Regions from separate parts of the Rubrobacter calidifluminis genome, predicted to be linked through region 2. Evidence: riboswitches for the same ligand, from Rfam matches in the RefSeq annotation. Region 2 holds a riboswitch; the other holds the start of a gene.
The links. Region 2 has a riboswitch for S-adenosylmethionine ahead of metX (homoserine O-acetyltransferase MetX). Riboswitches for the same ligand answer to the same signal wherever they lie in the genome.
Positions count from the first base shown of each region.

Region 1: it holds a riboswitch for S-adenosylmethionine, as region 2 does, so the genes downstream of both, PJB24_RS00495 (bifunctional homocysteine S-methyltransferase/methylenetetrahydrofolate reductase) here and metX (homoserine O-acetyltransferase MetX) in region 2, are expected to answer to the same signal.

Region 1 is NZ_JAQKGV010000001.1:86,475-102,205, forward strand. Features, by position in the region: gene serA (phosphoglycerate dehydrogenase) at 1-6, shown strand, start outside; gene PJB24_RS00465 (YjzC family protein) at 14-229, shown strand; gene PJB24_RS00470 (YqhA family protein) at 240-743, opposite strand; gene PJB24_RS00475 (hypothetical protein) at 804-1,295, shown strand; gene PJB24_RS00480 (alpha/beta hydrolase) at 1,336-2,088, opposite strand; gene PJB24_RS00485 (uroporphyrinogen decarboxylase/cobalamine-independent methonine synthase family protein) at 2,100-3,254, opposite strand; gene PJB24_RS00490 (uroporphyrinogen decarboxylase/cobalamine-independent methonine synthase family protein) at 3,259-4,194, opposite strand; gene PJB24_RS00495 (bifunctional homocysteine S-methyltransferase/methylenetetrahydrofolate reductase) at 4,213-6,063, opposite strand; SAM riboswitch class I at 6,121-6,231, opposite strand; gene PJB24_RS00500 (phytoene/squalene synthase family protein) at 6,251-7,207, opposite strand; gene PJB24_RS00505 (phytoene desaturase family protein) at 7,204-8,694, opposite strand; gene PJB24_RS00510 (alpha/beta hydrolase family protein) at 8,861-10,327, opposite strand; gene PJB24_RS00515 (ABC transporter permease) at 10,367-12,931, opposite strand; gene PJB24_RS00520 (ABC transporter ATP-binding protein) at 12,937-13,689, opposite strand; gene rpsF (30S ribosomal protein S6) at 13,819-14,157, shown strand; gene rpsR (30S ribosomal protein S18) at 14,188-14,436, shown strand; gene rplI (50S ribosomal protein L9) at 14,453-14,902, shown strand; gene dnaB (replicative DNA helicase) at 14,973-15,731, shown strand, end outside.
Region 2 is NZ_JAQKGV010000003.1:177,555-193,285, reverse strand. Features, by position in the region: gene PJB24_RS03970 (DNA polymerase III subunit alpha) at 1-367, opposite strand, end outside; gene PJB24_RS03965 (hypothetical protein) at 557-835, opposite strand; gene PJB24_RS03960 (FmdB family zinc ribbon protein) at 842-1,129, opposite strand; gene PJB24_RS03955 (hypothetical protein) at 1,223-1,492, opposite strand; gene PJB24_RS03950 (aspartate-semialdehyde dehydrogenase) at 1,548-2,525, opposite strand; gene PJB24_RS03945 (hypothetical protein) at 2,533-3,612, opposite strand; gene PJB24_RS03940 (aspartate kinase) at 3,609-4,793, opposite strand; gene metX (homoserine O-acetyltransferase MetX) at 4,825-5,955, opposite strand; SAM riboswitch class I at 6,068-6,196, opposite strand; gene PJB24_RS03930 (hypothetical protein) at 6,248-7,195, opposite strand; gene proS (proline--tRNA ligase) at 7,297-8,727, opposite strand; gene PJB24_RS03920 (UxaA family hydrolase) at 8,851-11,559, shown strand; gene PJB24_RS03915 (GGDEF domain-containing protein) at 11,562-12,521, opposite strand; gene serS (serine--tRNA ligase) at 12,536-13,804, opposite strand; gene PJB24_RS03905 (hypothetical protein) at 13,849-14,088, opposite strand; gene PJB24_RS03900 (beta-ketoacyl-[acyl-carrier-protein] synthase family protein) at 14,172-15,413, shown strand; gene PJB24_RS03895 (peroxiredoxin) at 15,414-15,731, shown strand, end outside.

The sequences.
Region 1 (15,731 bases), on a different contig from region 2:
TGGTGAGGTTTTCATGTCTGAGGTCGTAGAGGAGATACTGAAGCGCTACAGGCCCTCAGCCCCCACCTACCGCCCCGGGGAGAAGGCTCCTTTCTCGGGCACCTTCGTCTGCGATCGGGGCACGATGCGGCCCCCGGTCTACGTGCAGCTCTCCCGCGGGGAGGAGTTCCCGGAGGCGGAGGGTATGGGGCACCACACGCTCTGGCGCTCGACGAACATCCAGGCCTGATGGGTGGGCTCTAGCCCCTGCGCCCGATTATATAGAGGGCGAGGCTGACGAGCAGGATGGCCCCGGCCAAGTAGAGCAGTTCGAGGGCGCTGGCGTAGCTGAGGTTCACGGCCTGCTTGAAGAACTCAACCGCGAGTATGACGACGAGGAGTTTTGCTACCTTCTGCTTGAGGTCTTCGAGGCTCTCGATCTTCAACAGGCGGGGGGCAACCTCCGAACGCTCGGCAGCCTCTATCTTCCCCACGAACAGCTCGTAGAGTCCGAAGGCCGCAACGATGAGCACGGAAGCCACAAGGAAGGCGTCGAGCGCCCCCACGATTCCGGCCAGGGCCTTGCCGCGGACGGCAGAGCGGGCTGTAGAGAGCTGGTGCCAGCTTCCGTAGAGGTCCACGAGCCCCATGTATATCGCGCAGAGGGCCATCGCGACGCACGCCACCACCGGGACGATGATCATGAGCCGTGCCGCCCACAGCAGACGCTCGAAGAGATGGCCAGAAGAGCCACGTCGCTTCATGAACCAACTATAGCTTAGCGTATAATGGCCCGCCGGGCATGCTCGAACGTGGAGGTGTAGATGATCTTCTTGCGAGCCGTGCCAGAGGGCTGGTCTTTCCGCAGGTTCGAGGTCCGCGGCGGGGACGGTGCGGTCGTGGGGAGCGTCGATCTCTCGAACTGGCGCGAGAGCGCGGAGATCGAGGTGGGTGGCGGGCGCTACCGGGCCGTCCACGGGGCACTCCGAAAGGATTTCGTGCTCTCGCGCGAGGATGGCGGAGTCGTCCTCGCGGTTGAGAAACCTTCGGCCTTCAGGGACCGCTTCTACTTCGAGCACGACGGTCACTACGAGTTGAGGAAGGAATCGGCCTGGGGGCGCGCCTTCGAGCTCCGGCGCGACGGGACCGGCGCGGTCGGCAGCCTGAGACCCGAGGGGATGTTCAGGCGTTCGTGGACGGCGGAACTGCCCGACGACCTGTCGCCAGAGGTCTGTGTGTTCCTGATCTGGCTGGCCATCTTGCTGGACAGGCGGGCCGCAGCGGGGGGAGCGGCCGCGGTATCCGCAGGGTTTTAGCACCTCTTCCACGTGGCAGGAGTGCTCGGGGGATTCCCGGCTACCTGCCGTGCTCCCGGATGAAGTCCGCCGCAAGCTCCGCTATGCGGGGTGCGTCGTTGTCCAGGGTGGCGACGTGGTAGGAGTCCTCGAGCCGGACCAGCTCCTTGTGCTCGCTGCCGACCTTCTCCAGAAAGTATGGGCCGTTGTCGGGTGGGACGACGTGGTCCTCGGTCGACTGCAGGATGAGCGCCGGGCAGCGCACCTCCGGCAGCAGGTCGTCGGTTGCGCGCATGAGCGCCATGAGCTCCTTCATCGCCGGGACGGGCATCTCGTCGTAGACGAGCTCCTCCACCCCCGCCTTCTTTATGTCCGAGCCCACCCCCGGCAGCGTCGGCGGGGCGTCGGGGGAGAGGACGATCCTGGCAAGCTCGGGGTTTCCGAGGAAGACGCAGCCGTTTATCGGGATCACGCCGCGCACCACCTCGGGGTGCGTCGCGCCGAGGTAGAGCGAGAGCGTCCCGCCCATCGAGAGCCCGCAGACGAAGACCGCACGGGTACGCTCCTCCATCCAGGCCAGGCCTTCCTCAAGCGAAGAGATCCAATCCTGCGCCGTACTTTCTGCCATCTCCGAGACGCTCGTCCCGTGACCGGCGAGCCGCGGTCCCTCGACCGTGAATCCCTCGCGGGCGAGGGCCTCCCCGAGCGGGCGGACGCTCTGGGTCGTTCCGGTGAACCCGTGCGAGACGAGGACGCCGACATCGCCACCCTCGAAGCGGAAGGGCTCCGCACCTTCCATGACCCTTTCGGACATTTGTTCCCTCCTCAGGAGCCGTTTATCGCGCGCTCGGCGAGCCGGGCGCCTTCGACCATGTTGGAGAGCTTCTCGTAGGCCACCTCCCAGGTGCGGGTCCTGAGGCCGCAGTCGGGGTTGACCTCGATGCGCTCCGGGCCGAGGACGTCGGCGGCGTGGAGGATGCGGTCGCGCACGAGCTCCGCAGGCTCGATGAAGTTCGTGTGGATGTCCAGGACCCCTAGCCCGATCCTGCCATCCCAGGCACTCTCGGCGAACTTCTCCAGGATGGCGTAGCCGGGTCTGTCTTCTTGTTTCCTGCCCGGCTCGCGCGAGTCGCGGTTTGCGAACTCGAGCTGCAGCTCGTAGCAGTCCACGAGATCCTCGATATGAGGGAAGAGGCAGGCGTAGTCCGAGAAGCAGATGTGCATGCTCGTCCGGGCGTCTATCCCCTCGCGGGTCGCGTTGAAGGTCTCCACGACGAGCGGGACCTCCTCCGGGCGGGTGGTGGCGGCGGGCTCGTCTATCTGCACCCACCCCGCTCCGGCCTCGACGAGCCCCTCGACGTTGGGCCGTATCACCTCGCGCGCGACGTCGAGCCCGAACGCCCGGCGCGCCTCGGCCCGCCGGCTGGCGGAGGCCCCGAGCATGCTGCCCGCGGCGTAGTACTCGTCGTAGGACCAGTCCAGGATGGTGTAAGCCCCGGTGAAGGGTACCTTGACCACCCTGTCGGTGTGCTCGCGCACGAAGAGGAACTCCTCCAGGTCGTAGGGGGATTCCACCCTCGGGCGCTCGACGACGGCGGCCTTGGTGTAGTACTTGTTGTCGAAGGAGCGGACCGTGCCCCGGCTCTCGAAGCCGCGGGCGTGGCGCGCGACGTGGTCGTACATCTCGCTGCGGCGCTGCTCGCCGTCGTAGACGACGTCGAGACCCGCGCTCTCAAGCAGCCGTATCGCGTACAGCGCGGCGAAGTCCTGTATCTCGGCCCTCTCCTCTTTGGTGAAGCCCTCACCCTTCGCGAGGAGTTCGAACAGGCGCTCCCGCCCCTCGACCCCGAGGCGTTCCCCCCACCGGCGGGCCTCCTCGACGTCTTCGCTCCCGACCGGACGGCCGGAGACGGACTTCACCCGCCAGCCCGGCTTGGCGAGGCTCCCTATCTCGCGGGTGGTGAAGCGGATCTCGCTCATCTTCCTAACGTTCCTCCTTCGTGATCCTCGCGGCCTCTCCGAGGAGGGCCAGCTTCTGGCGGGCGATCTTCTCCGGCACGAACTGCAGGTCCCCGTTCGGGACCAGGTGCAGCTCCGCCCCTTCCTCCAGCTCTCCGAGCAGCTCCGCGGCGAACCGGGCGATCTCCTGCGGCTTCTCCAGGAGCGAGTTGCGGGAGTCTATGACCCCGGCCAAGAGCGTCTTCGGGAACGGGCGCGGCAGCGCCTCGACGTCGGTCGCGTAGAAATCCACCCCGATCGCGGCGACATCGAGCTCCACCAGCTCGCCGAGAACCTCCCCCGCGTCCCCGAACGGGAGCTGCAGCGCGAGCGGCAGGGGGCTCTCGAGGGCGTCCAGCGCCCGGCTCAGGGGGGAGACGTCGACGTTCCCGCCGAAGAGCGCGGCCTCCTGCAGCACGACGAGCGCGCATCCCCTCTGCGCGAGGTGCCTGATCTGGGGCCCTATGACGTTCGCCGCGATCTCCTCGGCCTCGATCCCCCCCGTGGAGAGGGCGGCGAAGGAGTGGGGGGAGGGGAGCGTCGCCACCCATTCCCCGGCGGGGAGCCTGGAGAACGCGAAGTAGGGCTCGCCGAGCGGCTCGGCGAGGCGCACCCTGCCGCCGGCGGGAGAGGGTGCTCGGAAGAACGTGTTGGTGTTCAGGAAACGGGTGAGGGGACCCGGCTCGATACCCTCCGAGGCCTCGGCGAACGGGCGGAAGATGTCCTGCCAGACGAGGAGCCCGTCCGAGACGTAGTCCAGCCCGGCCTCCCGCTGCGCCTCGAGGAGGCGCCCGAGGTCTTCTTCCCTCCTTCTCTCTACCTCTTTCTCCGTCGTCCGCTTCCTCTCCAGATCCCGGGTGGCCTGCACCAGCTCCTCGGAGCGGGCGTAGATCCCGGGCGCGTAGGCTTTCGTCTGCGGCATCTCCTCTCCTTCCCTTTTCTAACTGCGCGAGTGGGGCCTCTGTGCGGCCTCCATGACCGCCGCGGCGAGCTCCGGCGCGCCCGCCGGGGGCATTATGTACGCTCCGGAGACGAGATGCTGCGTCCGGGAGAGGATCTCCTGCGCGACCTCGACCCCGTAGAGCGGGGCATCCTCGGGGGAGAGGTCCGCCAGGCGGCGGCGGATGCGTTCGGGGATGCTGATGCCCGGCACCTCGTGGTGCAAGAACTCCGCCTGCCGGGCGCTCCTCAGCGGCAGGAGCCCGAGGAGGAGCCTCACCCTCTCGTCCCCTATCTCCTCCAGCGCCCGCTCGAGCGCCCCGACCTCGAAGACCGGCTGGGTCCAGAAGGCGTGCGCCCCCGCCTCGAGCTTGCGCCGGAGCCGCTCGACCTCCGAGCGCAGATCCTCCGCCGTCGGGTTGAAGGCCGCCCCGATGAGGAAGCCCGGCGCCCGTCCGACCGAGTTGCCCGCGAGATCCTCCCCCGCGTTCATCCTGGAGAGGATGTGGATCAGGCCGATCGAATCCGTGTCGAAGACGCTCGTGGCTTCGGGGTAGTCCCCGATCTGGGCCGGGTCACCCGTGACGGCGAGGATGTTCTTCACCCCGAGGGCAGCGGCCCCGAGCAGGTCGGCCTGCAGCCCGAGGATGTTGCGGTCGCGGCAGGAGATGTGCGCGACGACCTCTATGCCGGCCTCCTCCTGCACCACCTTCGCCGCCGCCACCGGGTGCATCCTCAGGCGCGCCCGGGCCCCGTCGGAGATGTCTATCGCGTCCGCCCCCCTCTCCTTCAGGAGGCGAGCGGCCTCGACGACGCCGGAGACGTCGTTCCCGCGCGGGAGGTCGACCTCGACGGCGATCGCGAAGCCTTCTTCCAGCCTCTCGGCGAGCCGGGTGGCTGGCCCCGATCTCACCGTCCCGTCGTCGGACCTCTTCGCCGCGGCCTGCGGGCGGGTCGTCCTACGCTCCGGTACGAAGTCTTCGAGCGCCCGGGCTAGGGCGGCTATGTGCTTCGGGGTGGTGCCGCAGCAGCCACCGATGAGGCGGGCCCCGGCGGCGGCGAGGGTCAGCCCGCGGGCGGCGAAGTGCTCGACGTCTTGGGTGTAGCGCACCCGGCCGTCGACGAGCTGCGGCAGTCCGGGGGTGGGGTAGGCGGCGATCGGGCCGGCGACGGCGGACATCTGCTCGACGATCCCGGCCATCCGCTGCGGGCCGACGGTGCAGTTGGCCCCGACGAGGTCCACCCCCCACGAAGAGAGCTCGCGCGCGACCCGCTCGGGGAGTCCTTCGGCGAGCGTCTCCCCGTCCTCGACGAAGGTCTTGGAGGCGATGATGGGAACGCCGAAGGCGCGGATCGCCTCGTAGGCCAGGCGCAGCTCCCGCAGGTCGGTGAAGGTCTCCAGGATCAGGGCGTCCGCCCCTCCTTCGAGGAGCGCCTCGGCCTGCTCGGCGAACGTCTCCCTGGCCTCCTCCGGAGTCAGGCTCCCCACCGGAGCGAGCGGCCTCCCGAGCGGGCCTATCGCGCCGAGTACCAGCACCTCTGTGGAGGTCTCTCCGGCGGCCTCTTTCGCGAGAGCGGCCCCGGAGGTGTTTATCTCGCGCACCCTGTCCTCCAGGGCGTGCTCGGCGAGCTTGAGACGGCTCGCGGCGAACGTGTTCGTCTCTATCGCCCGGGCCCCGGCGCGCACGTACTCCTCGTGCGCCCTTCGGACGAGATCCGGATGTGTGAGGTTCGCCCGGGCGTAGGGATGCCCGTAGCCCACGCCACGTTCCGCCAGAAGGGTCCCCATCGCGCCGTCGCCGACGAGGACCCGACCGTCGAGATACTCTCTGAGGTTCTTATCCAAATCCACCAGCCTCTCTCCGCTCCGTCGATCTTCGCGCGGAGGAGAGGCCGCGGAAAGCTCTGCGGCCCATCTCTCGGAGGCTCCTCCGCGGGAATTGGCACCTGGCGCGGGACTTTCCGCCCGCCGGTTGCCGCGGCTTCACAGGGCCCGTCCCTCCACCGCTCTGGATGGGCTGGCGGGAATTACACCACGATCATGATGGCGTTGCAATCGCCGCGCCGCCGGGCAACGGGAGGCGGGCGACGAGCTCGGAGGGGTTGCGGGCGGCGCAGGAGGCGGCAACGGCGAGCTTGCGGGGGAGCGGGGTGTCGGGCCGGCGGGAGAAGACGTCGTAGCCGGCCTCCTCTATCCGCTCCAGGATCTCCGAATAGAGCCTGCGGGCGACGATGACCGGGAAGCGGCTGCCGCGGGGTATGTAGCGCATCCCCTCGTCGGCGAGGGCGTAGATGCGCCGGGTGCGTCCTATCTCGAAGCGCATGAGCGCCACGAAACGCTCGTCGATCACGCCGCGGGCGAGGTCGTCCTCCGTGTATCCGAAGCGCTCGAGGTCTTCGAGGGGGATGTAGATCCTGCCCCGTTCCCAGTCCTCCCCGATGTCGCGCAGGAAGTTCGAGAGTTGCATCGCCACCCCGAGCGCACCGGCCGGCCGGCGCGCCCGCCCGTCGACCACGCCCATGATGCGGCACATCATGAGCCCGACGACCGCGGCGCTCCCGTAGACGTACTCTTCGAGGGCTTCGTAGGTCGGGTAGCGGGAGATGCTGGTGTCCATCTTCATGCTCTTCATGAAAGATCCCACGTCGGCGGTATCTATGCCGCAGCACCTCGCCGTGTCCGCGAAGGCTCTGATTACGGGATCCCCGGTACCTCCGCCACAGATGGCATCGAGCGTCTCCCGCTCGAGATCCTCCAGCGCGGCGAGCTGCTCCTGTGGGGTGCTTTTGCCGGGGTTGTCCACGATCTCGTCGGCGCAGCGCATGAACGCGTAGAGGGCCTGCACCCGCGGGCGCACCTCCCGCGGGAACAGGCGGGTCGAGACGTAGTAGGTCTTGCTGTAGGCCTTCTGTATCCTGCGGCAGAGTTCGTAGCAGGCGTCCAGGTCGTCGAGGCCGCCGGCGTCCATGCCGTAGCTCTCAGGATCGATCCTCACGAGAGATCCTCCAGGATCTTCTCCGAGGCGAGCCGGGCTCCGATCACGACGAGGGGAACACCGGTCCCGGGGTGGGTGCTCGCGCCGACGAAGTAGAGCCCCTTTGTGCCCTTCGAGGCGATGGGCGGCCGGAAGTAGCCCACCTGCAGGATGCCGTGCCCGAGCCCGAAGGCTGCTCCCATCTCGAGGTTGTACTCCTCACGCCAGTCCCGCGGGGTCCTGACCTCCTCGAAGAGGACGTCCGACCAATGTATCCCGCACCGCTCCTCGAGCAGCGAGTAGACCTTCCCCCGGAATGCCTCACCCTCTCTCTCCCAGTCCACCCGGCCGCCGAGGTGCGGTACGGGGACGAGCACGAAGAGGCTCTCCATCCCCTCCGGGGCCATCGCGGGTTCGGTGCGCGAGGGGACGACCGCGTAGAAAGAGGGATCGTCGGGCAGCACGCCCTCTTCGAAGATCTGCTCGAAGTTCTCCCGGTAGCGACCGGAGAGGTAGAAGTTGTGGTGGAGCATGTGGTCGAGCTTCCTGCCGACGCCGAGGTAGAGCATGAACGCCGAGGCGGTGTACCGGAGTTTCTGCCTGCTCCTCCTGGGCATCCCGAAGTCCCCGTCGGCCCGGCCTCCGAGGAGCTCGCGGTAGACGTAGGGGAGGTCCGCGTTGGCGAGGACGGCATCGGCGTGGATCCCCTCTCCGCCGGCCCTGACCCCGACCGCCCGGCCCTTGCGCACGAGTATCTCCTCGACCGGACACCCGAGGTGGAAGTCGACCCCGAGCTCTCTGGCGAGCGTCTCCATCGCCCGGACCAGCTCGTACATCCCCCCGCGCGGGAACCACAGCCCGTCCTCGGCGATCTCAGTGTAGGGTAGCAGCGAGTAGACCGCCGGGGCCTCGAAGGGGGAGAGCCCCAGGTACATGGTCTGCAGGCTGAACGCCTGACGCAGCTTCTCGGTGCGGAAGAAGCGCGAGACGGAGCGGTAGTAGTTGCCGAGCGCACCCGTCTTTGCGAGAAGCCGCAGGTTGCGCGTGCTGAAGAACTCTCCGGCGCTCTCGAAGTCGCGCTCGACGAACTCGCTGCGCCCGAGCCTGTAACGGTGGCAGGAGGTTTCGAGGAAGCGGTAGAAGCGGGGGGTCACGCCCGGTTCGATGCGCTCCAGCTCGCGGATCATCTCTGGCAAAGTCCGACGCATCGTGATCGAATCACCATCCCCGAAGACGACCCGGTAGCGGGAGTCGAGGGGGAGAAGCTCGACGTAATCTTCGAGGCTCTCCCCGACCGAGCGGAACAGATCCCGGTAGACGTCGGTCATCAGCAGGAGCGAGGGCCCGGTGTCGAAGACGAACCCACCCCCCTCCAGCCGCCCCATGCGCCCGCCACTCCGGAGGTTCTTCTCGAAGACCTCGACCTCGAGCCCGCTCCCCGCGAGCCTTATCGCGGAAGCGAGCCCTCCGACCCCCGCCCCCACGATGAGCACCCTCTTGCCGGACAACCCGCCTCCTACCATGTAAATGTAACTGTTGTTCTCATATCTCGTACGATACTAACAGGGACGCTGGAAGATACGGTAAGCGCCCTTACAGCCGGCCTCCGGCGGTGGCCGGGGCCCTTGCTGTTGCGCCCCAACTGTGAGTACGAGGGAGGGGGAAGCTTGGATCTCAGGAGAGGGATTCCAGGAATCCCATGGCCGAGAGGGTGGCGTGGAGCCGGTCGCGGATCTCCTGGTGGTTCAGGAAGGCCTGGTGGCCGCCCTCGTACCAGGTGATTTCGGGCCTGCCCCAGTGGCGCCACAGACTCTCGGGTTGAGAGGGGGGGACTACCCGGTCGGCGTTGCCGGCGAAGATGGCGAGCCTCTCCGGGGGGAGGCGGGGTTCGAGGGCGAGAGGGGAGATGACGCGGCTCAGCAACGCCAGTTTCCGCTCGTCAAGGCCGGAAGATTTCAAGCAGCTTACCACGGAGCCCGGGGCGTTGTTCCAGAACATGGTCGGATAGTCGGAGGGCGGGTTGCACACCACGACGCAGTCGAGGTCACGTTCGAGGCCGCACAGGAGCGCGGCGACGTATCCTCCGAGCGAGTGGCCGAGGACGCCTACCGCCGGGGCGCCCTCCAGGCGCAGCCGGGATGTCATCCTGCGGATGTCCCAGAGTGCCTGGGAGGCTGCGTGCAGCGTGTCCATCATCTCCCCTGAGAGCACCAGGTCTCCGCTTACGGGCCCAACCCTGCGCGGGCCGTGGGTCGGAAGCACCGGGATGAGGAGGTTGAGCCCCAGCTCGCGGTGCAGGTATCCGGGCCGGAAGAGGGAGAGGTCGAGCCTGGGTGAGCCCATGCGGATGCCTGGTATGCACACGAGCCAGGGACGAGGTCCTCCGGCGTGCCGCAGCATCCAGGCACAGGCCGTGCGGTTGCGTTCGTGGGAGAGCCAGCGTTCGCGGCCCGGCTCCGCGGGGTGCGGCTCGTACCTGCTCTCGAAGGTTATCTGCTCGAAAGAGATGCCCCGGACGCTGCGCTTCCTCAGCCGAATCTCGTTCACCGGTGGTGGTGTCCGGTGGTAGGCGACCGGATGCGAGAGCCACCCCTTCTCGTCGAAGAGCGCGAGCGCCTCATCCACCTCCTCAGAGACCCTCCTGGCCTGCTCCCCGAGCGTCAGCGGCCACGTCGTGAGCATGAGGTAGCACATCGAAGCCTCGTCCTGCGCGGCGCGGGCGGCCGGCTTCAGGCCCATCTGGGGCGCGGGGACCCCCTCGGGCAGCCTCCCGCGCGCGAGCGAGGCGTGGCCGGTCAGGACGAAGTTCAGGGCGGAGGAGACGAGCAGTGCCGCCGCGGCCGGCCCCGCGAGTGCGAAGTAGGGGATGGACAGGGCCGCACCGATCAGGGATCCGAAGGCCGTGAAGTGCCGGATGCGGGCGTCTCCCGGCCAGAGGAGGCCCGAGATGCCGGACGCGAACAAAAGCGCCCCCGGAGGCCATCCCAGGAGCACGCCCCACACTCCCTCCCGCGCGCCGCTCCAGAGCCAGGCACCGCCCAGCACGACCGGCCAGAGGGCGGAGAGGAGCAGGATCAGGTGCCGCCTTCTGGTGCCCTCCCGAAGGTTCTCGCCGTGTTCCTTCTCCCTATCTTGCGACATCAGGGTCGTCCCCGGTGTTTGACAGCAGGACGCAACGAGCTACTCGTACTGTACAGCCTCCACGATGTCCTTTCTCGCCGCCGTCCGGGCCGGAAGGAGCCCGGCGAGCACCCCGATCACGAGCCCCGAGAGGATCGCGTAGAGGGCCGGGAGCGTCGGGTAGTAGAAGGAGATGTCGAAGCCGTTCGCCCCGGTCCCGCGCACGAAGAGGTACCCCAGGAAGGAGCCCAGCGCCACCCCCAGCACGCAGCCGATCACGCTTATCACGACCCCCTCGTCCACGATCAGACGCCCCACCTGCAGCCTGGTGGAGCCGATGGCCCGGAGGATGCCTATCTCCCGCGTGCGCTCGAAGACGCTCATCGAGAGGGTGTTTATCACCCCGAAGGCCGAGACCGCCACCGAGACGCCCATGATCGCGTAGAAGAACGCGTACTGCTGCTCGAAGCTGCGCTCTATCGAGGCCTTCCACTCGGCGTTGGAGTAGAGCGTGAGCTGGGGGTAGTCTTTGATTACCTCTTTTATCCTGTGTGCGATCGCTGCCCGATCGGAGCCGGGAGAGACCTTTATCGCGAGGAAGCCGTCCCCGCCCACACCGAAGTCCCGCTCGATCGTTTTCTTCGAGACGTAGACTCCGGTGCCGCCGCCGAGGATGTCGTTGTCCACTATCCCCGCGACCCTGTAATGCCTGATGCCCCTGGGGCTCGGCACGGAGACCTCGGAGCCGATCGTGAGGTGCTGGGAGCGGGCGAGCTGCTTGCCGATGATCGTCTGGCCGCGCTGGAGCTTAGAGAAAGCCTCCCTGCCCACACCCCTGCCGGAGGCGTAGTTGATCCTGAAGATGTCCGTATAGTTTCTTTCCAGCCCGAAGACGAAGTAGATCCGGCTACCCATACTCTGAACGGTGGAGGAAATACCGGTAGTCTCCTCCACACCGGGGATCCTCTCCACCCGGTGGGCTATCCCGGGTGAGAAGGTGATGCTCGAGTTCTGGGTCGTGGGTTCGATCACGTAGTCGCTGCCGAGGGAGCCTTCCAGGTAGGTCCGGATCGAGCCGAGCACGCTCCCTCCGAGTGTGGCGAAGGTTATGACGAGGGCGATGCCGATCATGAGCGCCGAGGCCGTGAGCGATGTCCTGCCCGGGTTGCGCGTGGCGTTGGCCGAGGCCATCCTCCCCTCTACGCCGAAGAGCAGGCGCAGGATGGGGGAGAGTCCAGCGGCCATCGGCCGGATGAGCGTGGGGACCAGGAGCGAGATGCCCAGGAAGATCGCGATGACTCCTGCCATGCCGGAGGCGTAGACGAGCCCCTGCAGCTGGGCCGAGAGGTGCTTCGCCAGGTAGTAGGTCCAGGGGATGCCCCCTCCGGCGAGGACCACACTGGCGAGGGGCGAGAGCCGGGCGGCGCGGCCGCGCCGCCCCTCCCCGGTGGGAGCGCTGCGGGAGCGCATCGCCTCCACCGGGCTCACCCGGCCCGCGCGCAGCGCCGGGTAGAGTGCGGCGAGCACCGTGATCACTATCCCCACGGCCACCGCCGAGGCGAGCGCGAACGGCGAGACGTCCACCCGCTCTATCTGGAAGTGGAAGGCCCGGCCGAAGAGGTAGGAGAGACCTCGGGCCATCAGGTAACCGAACGCGAGCCCCGTGACAGACCCCGCCAGCCCCAGCGCGGCAGCCTCGATTATGACCGAGCGGGCGATCATCGAACGCGTCGCACCGAGCGCCCGGAGCATCCCGAGCTCCCTGGTCCGCTCCAGGACGGTCATCGAGAGCGCGTTGAAGACCAGAAAAGCTCCGACGAAAAGGGAGGTCCCGGCGAAGAACAGGAGCGCGAGCTCGAAACCCTGGAACTGGCTGTTCGCCTCGCGGGTGCGGGTCGAGGAGAGCTGGGCCGTGAGCCCTCTGCCGAGCGAGGAGTCGAGCTCCTTCCTGAGCCGTTCGACCGGCACCCCCTTCGCCGCCTGCACGGCCACACCCGAGATCCTGTGCGGGTAGCCGAACTCCTTCTGGACGAAGCGCAGCGGGGCCATGCCGAAGGCGATCCCTCCGAAGGAGCCACCCGGCGTCCTGAGCGTACCCACCAGATTCATCCGCACCACGCCGCCCGGCGTCCCCACGCGCACCTTCTGTCCTACCCTGAGCCCCGCGGCCTTCGCGGTGCCGGCGTCGAGCATCAGCTCGGCCCCGCTCCTCGGGTAGCGCCCCCTCGCCAGGCTGAAGCCGGTGGCGAAGGCGGCGCTCTTCGGCTCCACCCCGAACAGGCGCATGCTCTCCACCCGCGGGTGCCCTCCCTTGCCGCCGAGGATGAGCGAGGAGGGTACCGAGAGCCGGGGGGCCGCCGAGCCCACGTCGGGGTTCGAGCGGATCTCGCCGAGCCTGGATTCTTCGAAGGTGCCGTTTCCGCCCTGCGCGGTGACGGTTATCTCCGCCGCACCGTAGGCCTTCGAGTAGAGTTCGGTGAACGTCTTCGACATCGTGTTGGAGAGCGTGATCACGCCGAAGACTATCCCCACGCCGAGGACGATACCTATCGCCGTGAGAGCGGTCCTCTGCGGCCGCGCACCGAGGTTGCGGACGCTCATCTGCGAGAAACGCCTGAGCCTCAAAGGTCTTACTCCTTGGCGGATTCCAGCGTCTTTATCCGCTCCAGGATCTCGTCCTGGGAGAGCCCCCGGGCCTCGCTCACCATGCGTCCGTCGGCCAGGAAGATCACGCGATCTGCGACTCCCGCGGCGCGGGCGTCGTGGGTGACCATGATCGTGGTCTGTCGGTAGCGGCTCACGGACTCCCGCAGGAGCGAGAGTATCTCGCCCCCGGTCCTGGAGTCGAGGTTGCCGGTCGGCTCGTCGGCGAGCACGATGTCCGGATTGCGCAGCAGGGCGCGTGCTATCGCGACCCGCTGCTGCTCGCCGCCGGAGAGCTCGTCGGGGCGGTGCGTCCTGCGGTCCTCAAGCCCCACCAACTCCAGCAGCTCCGAGAGGCGCCCCTCGTACTTGGAGGCCCTCTCGCCCGCGATGAGCGCGGGGAGTAGGATGTTCTCCTCTGCCGAGAGCGTCGGGATGAGGTTGAAGAACTGGAAGACGAAGCCCATCCGCTCCCGCCGCATCAGGGTGAGCTTCCTGTCGGAGAGGCCCGAGAGGTCCTGCCCGCCGACGATCACCCGCCCCGAGGTGGGGTTGTCCAGGCCCCCCAGGATGTGCAGCAGGGTGCTCTTCCCCGAGCCCGAGGCACCCATGATCGCGGTGAACTCGCCGGTCGAGAAGCCCGTCGAGACGCCGTCGAGCGCCCTGACGGCTGTCGGACCCTCGCCGTAGACCTTCACCAGGTCGAGGGCCTCGAGAGCCATGCCGGAGTCCAGCCGCACACGACGAGTATACCCTCGTCGGACGCGAGACGTCTTGTAGCACAGCTGCTACAATAACCCTGACCGAGACCTTCTGCTTCCCGCGCGGAGCGGGAAGCCGCCCTGTAAGACCACAGGAGGTATGAGACTTTGGAGAACGCCTACGAGGTCATGCTCATCGTGATCCCCGAGCTCGACGAGGAGCAGGTCGAGAGCACGGTCGGCCGCTTCCGCACGATCATCGAGCGCACCGGCGGGGAGGTGCTCAACGTCGACCTGTGGGGCAAGAGACGGCTCGCCTACGAGATAGACCACCGCTCCGAGGCCTACTACGCGGTGATACACTTTACGGTCGGCGAGAGGACCCTCGTCGAGCTCAAGCGTATCCTGCGCGTCTCCGACGACGTTCTGCGGCACATGATCGTGAAGCTCCCTCCCGACTACGCGGGATCGCTGCGCGAGGAAGAGAGCGTCGAGGCGGCAGGCTAAAAGTGGATCGCGAGGAGGTAGCATAGAAAAGTGAGCAGCAAGAGCAAGGGATCCGGCGGCGGGCGCTCCGGCAAGAACAAGCCGTGCGTCTTCTGCAAGGAGAACGTCACCTACGTAGACTACAAGGACTACAACACCCTCAGGCGCTTCATCTCCGACCGGGCCAAGATCCGGGCGCGCCGCGTCACGGGGCTGTGCCCCAAGCACCAGCGGGAGACCGCCCGGGCGATAAAGCGGGCCCGGGAGATGGCGCTGCTTCCCTACATCGCCGGACGTTAGAGGGGGCTTCTCTGAGATGCAGGTGATACTCACACAGGACGTCGAGAAGGTCGGGAACCGGGGCGAGATCGTCGACGTGAGCCGCGGCTACGTCCGCAACTTCCTGGTGCCGCGCGGGCTCGCGGAGGTGGCGACCCCCGCGAAGCTCGAGGAGGCCCGCAGGAGGATGCAGGAGGCCGCCGAACGCGAGCGGCGGCTCGCCGAGCGGGCCGTCGAGATCGCCGAGACGCTCAACAAGAGCGTCATCACGATAGAGGCCCGCACCGGCGAGGACGAGCGGCTCTTCGGTTCGATCACCGCGGCGAACATCGCCGAGGCCATAGAGCAGGCGCGCGGCATCCACCTCGACCGCCGCAAGATACGCCTCGAGGAGCCGATAAGGTCGCTCGGGACGCACCAGGTCCCCGTGCAGGTGCACGGGGACGTCGAGGCCAGCGTCAAGGTCATCGTCGTTCCGAAGCTCTAGGGCTTCAACCTCGATCTCAGGATGAGGCGGGCCGCTTGTAAGCGGCCCGTTTTTGATTCATCCTTGGGGCATGGAACGGCGGGGGAGGATAAGGAGCGTCGGTGCCGGGCCGGAGGCGGCCCGCGTACCACCGCACGACCTGGAGGCCGAGCGGGCCGTGATCGGGGCGATGCTCGTCTCGGAGGCTGCGGTCTCCACCGTCGCCGAGAAGCTCGCCGCCGAGGACTTCTACTCGGAGACGCACCGCATCATCTACTCGGCGATGATGCGGCTCTACTCCCGCGGGGACCCCATAGACCAGCTCACGCTCACCAACGAGCTGCGTGGCAGCGGCGAGTTCGACAAGGTCGGCGGACGGGCTTACATCTTCGAGATCGTCGAGAGCGTCCCGACGACGGCGAACGTCTCCCGCTACGCCGACATAGTGCGCTCGAAGGCGATCCTCAGGGCCGTGATAGACGCCTCGAGCCGCATCGCCGAGGACGCCTTCCGGGAACCGGAGGACGTGGGGGAGGCGCTCGATGCCGCCGAGCAACTCATCTACAGCATCTCCAACCGGCGTCTCAAGGAGCAGCTCTCCCCGGTCTCCGAGCTCGCGCCGGGGGCGCTGGAGATGATCCAGCAGCTCTACGAGTCCGAGGGGGAGGTGACCGGGGTCGAGACCGGCTTCGAGGACCTCGACCGCCTGACGACGGGCTTCCACAAGAGCGACCTCATCATCCTCGCCGCCCGGCCCGCGATGGGGAAGTGCGTGAAGTGGGACAACCTGGTCGTAGACCCGGAGAGCGGCGAGAGGTTGACGATCGAGGAGTGCGTTAAGCGCCGGCTG
Region 2 (15,731 bases):
GGTCCACCCGCGGCTTGTAGTAGAAGCCTTCCAGGAAACCTGCCGTGGAGAGCTTCATCAGGTTGCGGTAGCCCTCCGGCGTGCGCGCCAAAAGAGTCAGGTGGTAGTAGGGGCTCTTGTCCTTCTTCCTGCGGTCGGCGGTGACGTAGACCTCGCAGCCCATCACGGGCTTTATCCCGGCCTTCTTCGCCTCCTGGTAGAACTTCACCGCCCCGTACATGACCCCGTGGTCGGTGAGCGCTATCCCCGGCATGCCCTCCGAGGCGGCGAAGGATACCAGGTCTTTTATCCGGCTCGCCCCGTCGAGCATCGAGTACTCGGAGTGGCAGTGCAGGTGTGCGAAGGACGCGCCGCTAATCCGAACCACCTCCCGGAAGATCCCCAGAGAAGAACGGAGAGCCCGGAATCATCCGGGCCCCGCGAGCCTGCCTGTTCTCCCCATCCATCCTCACCAGCGCGCAATATATACCCTGCCGGACCCGGTGTCCAGAGCAGGTTTAACCTCTACTTGAGGCGTGTTTTGCAGGATTTTCCCGGAAGAGAGAAAAGTCCTCTCTCAGAGATCCTGCTCTCCGAAGGGGGCAAGCCAGGTGTTCCCTTTGAGCCAGGAGAGCCAGCTCAGGGTCAGGTGGGCGCTGAGGGTGCAGAAGAGGAGAGCGAAGAGGCCGCTCTTGAGCTCGTGGGAGCGGGCGGAGAAGACGAGCAGGGTGCATGAGGTTAAGAGGGAGCAGAGCAGGAAGGCGAGCGTGACGGCGCAGACGAGCAGACGTGCCGCACGCCGGAGCGGCGGGTCTCGCCGTCTCTGGTGCGGGCTGCTGTCCTGGGGAGGGGACAAGCGGGATCAGTCGTCTTTTTTGGCCTGTGGTTTCGTACCGGTGGTGTCGCTGCTCCCGGTGGATTTGGAGTCGCTCCCGTTGCCGGAGGACTTCTCGGATGAGGAACGGCTGCCGTTCGATCTGCCGTAGTCCGTCGAGTAGAAGCCCGATCCCTTGAAGGCGATACTCACCGGCTGGAGGACCTTGTGCACCGGGGCGCCGCACTCTATGCACGAGGTGAGGGGATCGTCCGAGATCTTCTGCATTATGTCGAAGACATGATCGTTATCACATTTGTACTCGTATATCGGCATCTCTTATCTCCAGTCTCCCGTAACATCCAGACCGCAGCCTCGAAAATTATACAGCGCTGGGAAAAGCTCCGGTCTTCCCGTCCCCGGGAGCACTCAGCGGCGGCGTCTGAAGCTCTCCTCCTCCGCGTGTATCTCGTGCTCCATGCTCTCGCGGGCCGTGTGGATCAGACGCGGGTTGCGCAGGATGTCCTCGATGTCTTTGGGGGAGCAGTTATCTCGTACGTAGTCTTCCTTGAGGACCTCCTCCAGAGGTGCCCCCTCCCTCAGCCGGTGGCAGACGTAGGAGATCACCTTCTCCTCCCGGCTCGAGGGGTGGGAGACGTCGAAGAGGCGCTTCCAGAATGAGGGATGTTCGACAGCCATGCTATCACCTTCTCTCGCCCGCCGGAGGGCCCGGCTTTGTTTGCACCTTCAAGGATTATACGGCCTTCGGGGCCCCGACGCCGACGAGCGCCTCCGCTATCTGCACGGCGTTGGTGGCGGCGCCCTTGAGTAGGTTGTCGGCCACGCACCACAGCTCGACGACGTTGCCCTCCGCACGCACCCTCCCGACGTGGACCTTCGGGTCGCCGGCCACCTCGATTGGGGTGGGGGCCTGGAGGGGGTCGGCGTAGGGTTCGATCCCGGGGGCTTCGGAGAGGGCAGATAAGACCGCGTCGAGGGTCACCTCTTCGGAGGTCTCGACGTAGATGCTCTCGGCGTGGCCCGTGTGCACGGGGACGCGCACCGTGGTGGCGTAGACCGGGAGGGAGGGTATCTCGAGGATCTTGCGCGACTCCTCGCGCATCTTCCTCTCCTCGGTGGTGTACCCGTCCTCGCCGACGGATCCGATGAGCGGGAGGACGTTGCCCGAGATGGGCCTGGGGAAGGCTTCCCCGGAGCCCATCTCGAGCGCCTCGACCCCGGCTCTGCCCGCGCCCGAGACCGCCTGGTAGGTCGAGACGACCACCCGCTCGAGGCCGAAGCTGCGGGCGATGGGGGCGAGGGCGACGACCATCTGGATCGTCGAGCAGTTGGGGTTGGAGATCAGACCCCGATGGTTCTCCAGCGCGTGCGGGTTCACCTCCGGGACGACGAGCGGCACCTCCGGGTCGAGCCGGAAGTCGCTGCCGTTGTCTATGACGGTCGCGCCGCGGACGATCGCCTCGCGGGCGAGCCGCACCGCCGCACCCTTCTCGCCTTCGGTTCCGGCGAAGAGGGCGATGTCCACCCCCTCGAAGGCCTCCGGTTCGGCGACGCCTATCTCGAAGGTCCTGCCGGCGAGCTCGGCGGTGCGGGGGCTGCGGGCGAGCACCCTGAGATCACGTACCGGGAACCCGCGGCGGTAGAGCTCGGAGACGAGCTTCTCCCCGACGAGCCCCGCTCCCACTACTGCGACGTTGTATCCCTCGGACATTCTCTTCTCAGATCTCCTCGTCCGTCGCTCGCTTTCTGGCTATGTCGAGCAGGTCGAAGACGACGCCGCTCGCGGTGCGCTCCGGCCCCGCTCCGGGCCCGGATATCGTGAGGGTAACATCCGAGTAGCGCCGGGTGCGGAACTCGAAAACGTTCTCCGGCCCGGAGATGGGGCCGAAGGGGCTCTCGACCGGCGTGTCGTGCAGCCCGACCTCCACCGGCCCCTCCTTCGGGATGCGCGCCAGGTAGCGCAGCATGTGGCCCGGCTCGACCGAGAGCAGCCGCTCCTCGAAGGCTTCGTCCGCCTCGCCGACCCTGCGCATGAACTCCTCCAGCGGGACGTCCTCGAGGCCCTCCGGGACGAGCGACTGGTAGGGCACCTCCCAGGGCTCTATCCTGCGGCCGATGGCGCGGGCCAGGATTATCGCCTTCCTCGCCACGTCGAGCCCCGAGAGGTCGTCGCGCGGGTCGGGCTCGGCGTAGCGGAGCTCGACGGCCTTGCGGACCGCCTCCGAGAAGGAGTGCCCCGCCTCCACCGCGCTCATGATGAACCCCAGGGTGCCGCTCGGGCTGGCCTGGATCTCGAAGATCTCGTCCCCGCTGGAGAGCAGGGCGTCGATGGTCGAGAGGATCGGCATCCCCGCCCCCACCGTCGCCTCCCGCCAGAGCCGGCCCGGGAGCATGTGCACGAGCTTCTCGTACTGCTCCGTCGTGCCGGAGAGCGGACCCTTGTTCGAGAGCACGAGGTATGAGCCGTTCTGAACCCCGAGCAGGTCGAGGTCGTAGGTCCCGCCGTGCACCGCCAGGTCCACGACGGCCCTCACCGTGCCGGGGGCGGGCTCTGAGAGGAGGATGTCCTCGAGCGGCTCGGTGCCGAGCTCGGAGAGCCTGCCTCCCCGCTCCTTCAGCCTTATCGCCTGCGGCAGCAACTCCTCGCCGACGAGCGCCCCCGAGGTGTCCGAGACCGCCCGGTAGCGGATGTCTAGCCCCATCTGCTCGCGCCAGCGCTTGCGCTCTTCGAGCACGATCTGGGCGACGGCCCGCCCGACGTTGCCGAGCCCGAGCTGGACTATCTCGAGCCGCTTCATGCGACCCCCTCGCCCACCACCGCGGAGTTCACGACGAGCCCGTCGTGCAGCGCGCGCAGAGCCTCCCTCTCCCGCTCCTCGGCGACGAAGAAGATCGCCCCAGGCCCGAAGAAGGTGGCGTGCAGGGGAGAGATCCCCGCCGCGAGCAGGCAGCGGGTGCCGCGCTCGAGCAGCCCGCTCTCCCGGCCGCCGATGCACACGACGGCCGCCGCCCGGCGCCTGCGTCCCCCGCCGCAGGGGATCTCGACGGCGATTCCCCGCCGGAGGCCGACGCAGCGCGCCCCGCCTCCCTCTCCGGAGGAGATGCGCGTGCCGGGGAAGGAGGGGTTGAAGGTGTTGCGCACCACGACCTCCATCCCGGCCGCCTCTGCCGGCTCCATCGTCCTCGGGTGCAGAACCTTCGCCCCGAGGCGGGCGAACGCCCCGGCCTGCTCGTAGGAGAGGTGGGGGATCGGCACCGCCCCGGGCACGAGGGTCGGGTCGGCCGAGAGCACGCCGTCGACGTCGGTCATGATCCAGACCTCCTCGGAGCCCAGGGCCCGGCCGAGCACCGTCGCCGAGAGGTCCGAGCCTCCCCGTCCGAGCGTCGCCACGCCGCCGTCCGGGTCGCGTCCGACGTAGCCGGGGACGACCGCGACCATCCCCTCCTCGAGCAGCGGCGTGACGCTGCGGTTACATCGCTGCCGTGTCCGTTCCGGGTCGACCTCGGGTCCGTCGCCGCCGCCGCGGGTCGCTATCGGGTCCTGGGCCACCGCGGCCGGTACGCCGAGCTCGTCCAGCACCGCAGCCATCATCCTCGCCGAGAGCCGCTCGCCGAAGGACGCGATGGCCTCCCTGCGATCGGCACCCCCACCCAGGCACAGCCCCCTCAGTTCCGACAGGAGACGATACAGATCGTCCTCGAGCGCCGCGAGCCGCTCCCCGGAGCACGCCCACCGCGCCGCCTCGAGGTGTCGCCGGGCCAGATTTTCGAGCAGGGCCTCGACCCCCGGTGCGGTTCGAGAGCCCGCCCCCCCGGTGTACCCGATGAGCTCGTCGGTCACGCCGCGCATGGCCGAGACGACGACGGCCACCGGGCGTCTGCGAGCCTCCGTGGCGGCTATCCCCGCGGCGCGGACGAACTGCTCGCCCCCGCCGACCGAGGTGCCCCCAAACTTGATCACCAGGGGTTTCTCTCTCAATGGATCACGCTCCGTTCGCTTCTCCTGCTCCTTACTCCAGAAAATCTCTGAAGACCTCCTCCATCGCGTCCCAGTCCTTGAGGAACGCGTCGTGGCCGTTCGGGGACTCTATCTCGACGTAGTGCGCCCGCGCCCCCGCCCGCCGCGCCCTCTCCGCGAGGGCGCGCACCTCGGCCGCCGGGAAGAGCCAGTCGCTCGAGATGCCCACGAAGAGCAACTCCGACTCCATGCGCGAGAGAGCCTCCTGCTCGGACCGATAGCCCGCGGCCACGTCGTAGAGGTCCATCGCGCGCGTCAGGTACAGGTAGGAGTTGGCGTCGAACCTCCTCACCAGGTCGCGTCCCTGGTAGTGCAGGTAGCTCTCCACCTCGAAGCGTCCGCCGAACTCCTCGTAGAGCGCCGGACGCGTCGCCGGCCTCCTCCCGAAGCGCTCCCACTGCCCCTGTGCGCTCTGGTAGGTCATCATCCCGGCCATCCGGGCTATGGCGAGCCCCCGCTCCGGCGAGCGCCCCGTGCCGTAGTAGTCGCCCCCCTGCCAGTCGGGGTCGGACATGATCGCCCGGCGTCCGATCTCGCTCATCCCGATCCCCTGCGGCCCGAGGGCGCCGGTCGCGGCGACCGGGATCACCCTCCTCGCGAACCCGGGGAACTCCACGGCCCACTCGAGCGCCTGCTGCCCGCCGATGGAGCCCCCGGCGACCAGCTCGAGACGCTCTATGCCGAGCTCCTCGAGCAGGCGCTTCTGGGCCCGCACCATGTCCCGGATCGTGACGAGCGGGAAGCGCATCCCGTAGGGCCTGCCGGAGATCGGGTCGCGGGAGGCCGGCCCCGTGCTCCCGGAGCATCCGCCGAGCACGTTCGAGCAGACCACGAAGTACCGCTCCGTGTCCACCGGACGCCCCGGCCCGATCAGGGGATGCCACCAGCCGCCGCGCCTGTACTCCTCGTCCGGCTCCCCGGCGGCGTGCGAGTCGCCCGTGAGGGCGTGGACGATGAGAACCGCGTTGTCCCTCGCCTCGTTGGGCTCGCCCCAGGTCTCGTAGGCCAGAACGACCTCGGGGAGATGGCCGCCGAGCTCCGGTTCGAAGGGTCCTATGCGGCAGAGAGCCCTGCCCGAACGGGCCGGGGCTTCCTTAGCCCCGGCCCCCGGATCTTGTGCCATGCTGCGGAGTAATACAGCCTCCTTCCCTCGTCGGGTCTACACGTCATGGTGCGGCTTTCCCGCCGCCCGGCGCGCTAACCCGCTCGCAGAAGAGGCCGCTTTTCAGGCTCTTCCCACATCTTCCAGGCCGGAGACCACCGGGCCGCCGCCTGCTGGATTTGGCACCTCACGGAGCCCTCCGGGGCTCCGCCGGTTGCCGCGGCTTCGCAGGGCCAGTTCCCTCCACCGCTCTCGATGCGGGTTCGCGCTTGGGCAGAGATGCTAAAGCATCATCGCCCCGCGGTCAAGGAGGTTAGTGTCCGACCCAGGGGTAGTAGACCGTGATCCTGGCGTTCTCGTAGGTCGCGAGCCCGAGCCGGTGCGCGACGGCCGGGGTTATGTCTATGCCGGCGGGGTTGGCGACGGTGCGGCCGAACTCGTCCTCCCCCCGGTTGTAGTTCCGGCAGTAGGCGGCTTTGGCCTCCGGCACGCCCCGGGGGAGGTTGCGCCACATGGTGCGGTATCTGCTGCTCTGCCAGTAGTTGTCGCGGGTGTTCCACGGCCCGACCTCCCTGACCGGGACCCAGACGCTGTGCCCGCCGTAGCTCAGGCGGACCCTGAAGCCTCCTTTCTGTTTGAGCGCCTGGTGCGGCAGGGCGACCTCGAAGCTGGTGTAGCCGTTGTACTGGGTGGCGTAGACCCTGTCGGTGACCCCCAGGGAGGATCTGGTGTTGTACGTGAGCCGCGTGTAGCCCCCGCAGTTCTGCTGCACCGCCTGGCTCCACCGGCTCCCGAGCCAGCTCCTCAGGGCGGGGCGCTCCCGGGCGGGGACGAGCCCCAGGATCTCGGCTCTGGCCCGCTCCTCCGCCCGGCTCACCCGGCGGTTGTACGCGGAGACGACGACGGCATCTCCGCTGCGGGCCATGGAGTTCCTCCCGGCTCCCAGGACCCGCTCGCTCCGGGCGTAGGCGCCGGCGATGGTGCGGTTCTCGCGCCGGACGGCGAGCAGGAGCCGGCCCTTTTCATCCTGGCCGAGACCGAACTTCTTCTCGAGGGCCGTCACGGTTCCAGGATCGGAGAGAAGATAGGGAATCACCGGCTTCCCCGCCGGGGGAAGCGCGGGCCGCTGGCGTGCCTCGACCTTTCGGTCCGAGGTCGCGAGCACGACTGCGGAGAGCGATACGGCGAGCGCGAGGGCCATGATCCAAAAAAGCCTCGCCCGGGCGCCGGATGACCCGGGGGCACCACGAAGATCGTACACTTTTCCCCCCTCCAAGGGTACTAAGTTCTATGAATAGAACTCCGCTTACAACATGCGTTCGGGAATCCTAGCCTCTCTCAGCGCCCCGGTCAAGTGGCGGCCTAGTAGGCCCGGGCGAAGACAGCGGTCTTCCCCGGCCGGCCGGAGACCGGGTCTTTGCCCTCCTCCCGCTCGAAGGGCAGGAGGCGGATCGTCGCCTTCGTCTCCTCCTTTATCCGCTGCTCGGTCTCTTCAGTGCCGTCCCACGGGGCGACGACGAAGCCGCGCTTCTCGGCGATGGTCTCCTTCATCTGCTCGTAGCTCTCGACGTGGCGGGTATTCTCCTCGAGGAACGAGCGCGCCTGACGCAGCATGTTCTCCTGGATCTCCTCCAGGAGCTCCGGCAACCGACGTGCCAGGTCCCTGCGGCCTGCGGGTTCCTTCTCGCCGGTATCGCGGCGCACCAGGACGACCTGATCCTTCTCGATGTCCTTCGGCCCGAGCTCGATGCGCACCGGCACCCCCCGTACCTCGTGCTCGTTGAACTTCCAGCCGGGGGAGTGCTCCTCGTCCAGGTCGGCCTCGACCCTGAGGTCCGGGCTCTCGAGCTCCGAGAGGAGCTTCCGCGCCTCTTCGAGCACCGCTCCCTTGCTCTTGCCCCGGTAGATCGGGACGATGACCGCCTGGGTGGGGGCCAGGCGCGGCGGGAGCTTCAGCCCCCGGTCGTCGCCGTGGACCAGGATGAGCGCGCCGACCGCCCGGGTAGAGAAGCCCCACGAGGTCTGGTAGGGGTAGACCCGCTCCTGGTTCTCGTCCAGGAAGGTGATGTCGAACGCCCTCGCGAAGTTCTGCCCGAGGTCGTGGCTGGTGGCGGCCTGCAGCGCCCGCCCGTCGCCCATCAGCGCCTCGCAGGTGAACGTCTCGACGGCCCCGGCGAAGCGCTCCGAGGGGCTCTTCGCCCCGGTGAGTACCGGGATGGCCGCGGTCTCGGCGTAGAAGTCCCTGTAGACCCCGAGCATCCGCAGGGCCTCCTCGCGCGCCTCCTCGGCGGTGGCGTGCACCGTGTGACCCTCCTGCCAGAGAACCTCCGTGGTGCGCAGGAAGGGCCGGGTCACCTTCTCCCAGCGCACGAAGTTGGACCACTGGTTTATCAGGATGGGCAGGTCGCGGTAGGAGTCGATCCATTTGCGGTAGAAGTCGCAGATTATCGTCTCGGAGGTCGGGCGGACGGCGATGGGTTCCTCGAGTTCTTCGCTCCCGGCCCGGGTCACCCAGGCCACCTCGGGGTTGAATCCCTCGACGTGCTCGGCCTCCTTCTTCAGGTAGCTCTCAGGGATGAACAGCGGGAAGTAGGCGTTGGTGTGGCCGGTCGCCTTGAAGCGGTCGTCGAGGTCCCGCTGCATCCTCTCCCAGATCGCGTACCCGTAGGGTCTTATCGCGAAGGTTCCGCGCACCGGGCCGTAGTCGGCGAGCCGGGCCATCCGGATCACGTCCAGATACCAGCGGCTGGGGTCCTCGCTCTTCTTGGTGAGCTTTTCGACGACTTCGGCCATGCGCGTCTCCTCTCTCGATGCGAGCCTGCCCTGCTGGGTGAAGAGTATATCTTCCGGGTGCCGGCCCCCGCATCCGGGTTACACTGGAGCCGGTAACGTCGGGGAGAGAGGAGGGGCGCCATCTTGGATGCGTACGAGCGGGTCGGCTTCGAGGACGTCGGACGGCTCCCGGACCCTCGGGACAACGCTGCGATCGCCGTGCGCACCCTGAAGGCCGGGATGCGGGTGATGTGCGGCGAAGATGAGATCGTGATCCGGCACACCGTCCTCGAGGGGCACCGCTTCGCCGTGCGCGCCATCCGGAGGGGGGAGCCGCTCCTCTCCTGGGGGCTCCCGTTCGGGGAGGCGGTGCGCGGGATACCGCCCGGAGGGTACCTGTGCAACGAGAAGATCCTGCGGGTTCTGAAGGAGCGGCGCGTGGGCTTCGGGCTCCCGCGGGAGGCCAACTTCACCGACGCGCCGCTTCTGCCCTACCGGCTCGACGAGGAGCGCTTCCGCCCGGCGGAGCAGGTGCCCCTGCACCGGGATCGCGCCACGTTCTACGGGTACCGGCGTGGCGGCGGACGCGGGGTCGGGACCCGCAACTACGTCGTGGTCCTCGGGATAACCTCGCGCACCGGCTCCTTCGCGAAGGCTCTGGAGCGCAGGATGGGCGATGTGGCGGAGGGGCATCCCGGCCTGGACGGCGTCGTCGCCGTCGCGCACACCGAGGGCGGCGAGGACCGCACGCCCAACAACCTCGACCTCCTGCTCCGGACGCTCGCGGGGTTCATGGTCCACCCCAACGTCGGGGCCGTGCTCGCGGTGGACGAGCCGGGGTCGCCCGTGACCGGCGAGATGGTGCGCCGCTACGCCTGGCAGGAAGGCTACCCGCTCGGCGACGTCCCGCACCGCTTCATGACGCTCGATTGTCCCTTCGAGACCGGGCTGCGGCGGGCGGAGAAGATCGCCGCGGGCTGGCTCGGGGAGGTGGGACGCGCCCGGCGCACCGAGGAGCTGCTTTCGGGGCTCAGGGTCGCGCTGCAGTGCGGGGGCTCCGACGCCTTCTCCGGCGTCTCGGCCAACCCGCTCGCCGGATGGGTGGCGAAGGAGGTGCTCCGGAACGGCGGGAGCGCGAACCTGGCTGAGACCGACGAGCTGATCGGGGCGGAGGAGTACGTCCTCTCGCGGGTGCGCGACCTCGATGTCGCCCGCCGCTTCCTCTCGATGGTGGAGAGGTTCGAAGAGCGCGCCGCCTGGCACGGGCACACCGCCGAGGGCAACCCCTCCGGCGGGAACAACCTCCGCGGGCTCTACAACATCTCCATAAAGTCCATCGGGGCGGCGCGCAAGAAGGACCCGGAGGTCAGGCTCGACGAGGTCGTCGAGTACGGCGAGAGGATGGACGCACCGGGCTTCTACTTCATGGACAGCCCCGGCAACGACCTGGAGAGCGTCGCCGGTCAGGTCGCCTCGGGGGCGAACATGATCTTCTTCACCACCGGCAACGGATCGATCACCAACTTCCCGTTCGTACCCACCATCAAGTTCGTCACCACCACGGGCCGCTACCGGCTGCTCGAGGACGAGATGGACGTGAACGCCGGGGCCTACCTGGACGGCACCCCGATGGAAGAGCTCGGCCGCAGGACCTTCGATCTCACCCTGCGCGTCGCATCCGGAGAGAGGACCGCCGGGGAGAGGGCCGGGCACTCCCAGGTCTCGATCTGGCGCGAGTGGAGGCAGACCGGCCCGGGGAACCTCGACCGTCTTTTGGATTCGCCCACCCCGGACGGCGAGCCGCTCGCGGTGGTGGGCTCCCGGCCCTCCGGGGGATGGACCTACGAGGCCGTGCGGGGCGGGCGCGGGCCCGCCGCGGACAGGGTCGGGCTCATCATGCCGACCAGCCTGTGCTCGGGGCAGATCGCGCTGCGCATCGCGCAGAAGCTCGACGAAAGCGGCCTCGGCGAGGGGAAGCTCTCCCGGTTCGTCGCGCTGCCGCACACCGAGGGGTGCGGCGTCTCGGGCGGCTCCTCCGAGGAGATCTACGCCCGCACCGTCCTCGGCTACCTCGCCCATCCGCTCGTCGGAGCCGCTTTGCTCCTGGAGCACGGCTGCGAGAAGACCCACAACGATTACTTCCGGGCACTCCTCTCCTCCCGCGGGCTCGACCCGGAGGCGTTCGGCTGGGCGAGCATCCAGCTCGACGGCGGGATAGAGCGTGTGACGCGCCGCGTGGAGGAGTGGTTCGAGGCGGCGCTCGCGGGGATGGGGGAGATGGAGGGCTTCGAGGTCGGGCTAGAGAACCTCCGTCTGGGGCTGCATGCCGCAGGGCACCTCTCCGAGGGAGCGGCGCTCGCGCTGGCCGGTGTGACGCTCGCCGTGGTCGGGGCGGGAGGGACCGTGGTGGTGCCGGGGCGCGGAGCCCTGCTCGAGAGCCGGGCCTACCGCAGAGCGGTTCTCGGGGATGTGAGGCCCCGCATCACCCTCGCCTACGGACAGGTCGCGGAGAATCCGGGGCTGCACGTGATGGAGACACCGACCACGCACTGGGTCGAGACCGCGACCGGGATGGGTGCGACGGGGGTTGAGGTGATGCTCGCGCACGTGGCGGGCCGCCCGCTTCAGGCGCACCGGATGGTCCCGCTGGTTCAGGTCTCCTCCGACCCGGGGACGGTAGAGCGGTACGTGGAGGATCTCGACGCGGTGCTCGCGGGGGAGGCGGGGAGGTGGACCGAATCGCTGATGGAGGCGATCATGCTGGTCGCCTCCCGCCGCTACCTGCCGAAGCTCTTCGGGAGGGGGAATGTCGCCTTCCAGCTCACGCGGGGTCTCCTCGGCGTCTCTCTGTAGGGTCAGCCGGGCTGCCGGGCCATCTTGCGCGCGTAGAGCCTGCGGTCGGCGGCGGCGTAACACTCCTCCCAGCTCGTTCCGTCCTCGCCCCAGACTGCGATCCCGGCGCTGGCCGTCACCCCGCCGGCGGCGAGATGTTCCTCCAGCCGACGCGCCGCGTGGTGCGGGCTGCACGGTGCGGCCGCGCTCTGCAGGATCACGAACTCGTCCCCACCCCACCGGCAGGCGATCCCGCTGCCGCCGAGGTGCTCGCGCAGCAGGCGAGCCGTCTTCCGCAACAGGCGGTCTCCCTCCGGGTGGCCGAGCTCGTCGTTGGTCTCCTTGAGGTTGTCCAGGTCGACGACCCCGATGAACAGGGCAGGGTGCCCGCCGGAGGTGGCTCCGGCGATCCGTTCCAGAAAACCCCGCCGGTTCCACAGCCCGGTCAGGAAGTCCCGCTCGCTCGCCTCCTCCGCGGCCCGGCGGGCGGAGATGAGTTCCAGAACCAGCGAGGTCTGCACCGCGCACAGGGATACCAGATCCCTGTCGTCGTCCTGTGCGCGCCGGGCGCGGCGCAGCACCATCGCGCCCACGCGCTCCCCGCGGAAGGTGAGCGCCCAGGAACCTCCCTGCTCCACGCCCCAGCGCTTCCAGTCGGAGCGTACCTCCGGCGGGACCTCGGAGAGGTCCATCCAGCGCTCGCTCAGACCGGAGAGTGCCCCCGGGGTTTCATCCTGCCGGACCACCCGGCGTGCGATCTCCTCGCGCCTCCCCGAGAGCACCCCCCACGGCTCGTACACCTGCAGAGGGCCCGCCGGTTCGCCCAGGATCGATCCCCGGCGGTAGACGAAGTAGCCGGTATCCACGCCGAAGACCTCCCGGAGCATGCTAGAGGCGGCCCGGAAGAGCTCTCCCTCGTCGGCTGCCTGCGACCAGGTGCGGGAGCGTCGGATCAGCGCGCCCGCCGGGTCCCGCTCCGGCATCGGATGCCCCCGCGCTACTTCATCCCTATGCGTTCGAAGCCTGTGTAGGGGACGAGCTTCTCCGGGAGCACCACCGAGCCGTCCGGCTGCTGGTGGTTCTCGAGCAGCGCGATCAGGGCGCGGCTGACCGCTATCGCGGTGCCGTTCAGGGTGTGCAGGAGCCTGGGGGACCCCCCCTCTGGGCGGTAGCGGATCCGCAGCCGGCGTGCCTGGTAGTCGGTGGTGTTCGAGGTGCTGGTGACCTCGCCGTAGTCGCCCCGGCCCGGCATCCAGGCCTCGACGTCGTACTTCCGGTAGGCGGCCCCGCCGAGATCCCCGGTGCAGATGTCCACCACCCGGTAGGGGATCTCGAGGTTGCGGAAGATCTCCTCCTCCGTTGCGAGCATCTCGCGGTGCATCTCCTCCGAGCCCTCGGGCGTGGTGAACGCGAACATCTCGACCTTGGTGAACTGGTGCACCCGATAGAGGCCCCGGCTCGCCCGGCCGTGGGAGCCGGCCTCGGTGCGGAAGCAGTGCGAGAGCCCGGCGAAGCGCAGCGGGAGATCCTCCTCCTCGACGATCTCGTCCTGAAGCTGGGCGGCGAGGGTTATCTCGGCGGTCGCGATGAGCGAGAGGTCGGTGTCCTCGACCGAGTAGATCTGGGTCTCCGGCCCGCGCGGGATAAACCCGGTCCCGACGAGCGCCTCGTCGCGGGCCAGATCCGGGGTTATGGCGGGCTCGAAGCCGCGCGCCACGAGCACATCCAGCGCGTAGCGCACGAGCGCGAGCTCGAGCAGGACCGCCTCGCCGCGCAGGAAGTAGAACTTGCTGCCGGTCGTCTTCGCCCCGGAATCGAAGTCGATGATCCCCAAAGACTCCCCGATCTCGACGTGGTCCTTCGGCTCGAAGTCGAACTCCTTCGGTTCGCCCCAGCGGCTGATCTCGACGTTCTCGGTGTCGTCCTTCCCGATGGGGGCGTCGGGGTGGGTCATGTTCGGGATCTTGAGCTGCTCCTCGCGCAGCCTCTCCTCGACCTCCGCCAGCTCCTGCTCCCTCCTCGGGATCTCGTCCTTCAGGGCGCGCGACTCCTCTATGAGCCTCTCCCGGGCTGCGGGGTCTCTCTCCCTGCCGATGCGCTTGGCGAGCTGGTTCTGGTTCTGTCTCAACTCGTTCAGATCGGTTATGAGCTTCGAGCGCCGCCCGGCGAGCTCGACGACGAGGTTCACGTCTGCCTCGACGCCCCGGTTCCTGCAGTTCTCCTTCACCGCCGCTGCGTTCTCGCGGATGTATCTGAGATCCAACATCGAAAGCTCCCTCCGAGCGGATTGCAGCCACTTCTACCGTGACCCTATCCTAGCCGCGGGCCGGTGGCGCCGCCAGGGCCGCCCTCCCTCTCCGGCGCCCGTCCGAAGTAGACGGGGCGCCTCTCGGCGGCGTAGCGCATCACCGCCCGGCCCGCCTCTTCGCGGGAGGGCGTGGCCAGTATGAGGGTCCCCGAACGGCTCCCCGGGCCGTCGAGCACCACCGCGAGCCACATCCCCGGGTATCTCCTCGCGAAATCGTCCACGGTTCCGTGCTCGCCTTCCATCGTGGATACATTGTAGCGGCGGGGTAAGCCCGGCTGCGGGATGCTAAGATTGACGGCTGGGTTTGGCGCTCTCTGGAGGTTTTATGCACAACGGTCGTCCGGCGGCGTACATAACGGGGATAGGCGTCGTGAGCCCACTCGGCGTGGGGCGCGAGGACTTCTGGAAGGCCCTGCTCGCGGGGGAGAGCGGGGTCGGTCCGATCACGCTCTTCGACGCCTCGGATTTCGCCGTGAGGATCGCCGCCGAGTGCCGCTCATTCGACCCGAGGGACTTCATGGACCGCAAGGCGGTGCAGAGGACCGACCGCTTCACCCACTTCGGACTCGCGGCCTCGAAGCTCGCGCTGGACGACGCCGGGGCCTGGGGGGAGCTCGAGAGCAACCCCGAGCGGGTCGGGCTGGTCCTCGGCAGCGGCATCGGCGGGGTGGCGAGCATGGAGGAGACCCAGCGCACGATGGACACCAAGGGTCCCACCCGGGTCAACCCGTTCGCGGTCACCAAGATCATGCCGAACGCCGCGGCGGCGCACGTCGCGATCCAGTATGGCGTGCAGGGACCCTCCGCCTCCCCTGCGCTCGCCTGCGCCTGCGGCACCGATGCCCTGGGCTTCGGGTTCGACCTGATCCGACGCGGGGACGCGGACATGGTGCTCTGCGGCGGCACCGAGGCCGTGATAACGCCGGTCTTCCTGGCGGGGTTCATCTCGATGCGGGCGATGAGCGACCTCAACGACGACCCCGAGGGGGCCTGCCGGCCCTACGACCGCGACCACCGGGGGTTCGTGCTCGGGGAGGGCGCGGCGGTCTTCGTCCTGGAGAGCGAGGAATCCGCCGCGTGCCGCGGCGCCGACCCCTACGCCAAGATAACGGGGGTCGGGCGCACCACGGACGCCTACAGCACCGTCGACCCGGACAGGGAGGGGCGCGGGATCCTGCGGGCGATGCAGCTCGCGCTGGAACGGGCCGGGGTCGAGGGCGGGCGCGTCGGGTACATCAACCCCCACGGTGCGGGCACCCCGGCCGGCGACGGCCCCGAGTCGCGCGCGATGTACCAGATCAACCCGAACGCCATGGTCTCGGCGACGAAGTCGACGCTGGGGCACGCGATGGGGGCGACCGGCGCGATAGAGGCCTCGGTGTGCGCGCTCGCGCTCAAGGAGAGGACGGTCCCGCCGATGCGCAACCTCGAAGAGCTCGCCCCCGACTGCGCGAAGCTCGACTACGTCGTGGACGAGCCGCGAGAGGCCCCCGACCTCGAGGTCGCCCTCTGCGCCAACCTCGGCGTCGGCGGACACAACGCGGCGGTCGTGCTGGAGAGGGTGTAGGTGGCGGGCGGCTACGAACATCTGCCGGAAGACCTGCCCGTCCCCGAAGACGACGGCGCCTGCGACCACCTCCCCGGCGCTCGGATGCCGTCCCTCGCCCTTCCGGCCACCTCCGGGGAGAGGGTCGATCTCTCCTCGCTCCCGGGAACGACCGTCGTCTACTGCTACCCGATGACCGGACGCCCCGGCGTGCCGCTGCCCGAGGGGTGGGACAGTATCCCGGGCGCCCGCGGCTGTACCCCGGAGTCCTGCGGTTTCCGCGACCACCACGATGAGATCCTGGCCCTCGGGGCCCGCGTCTTCGGCCTGAGCACCCAG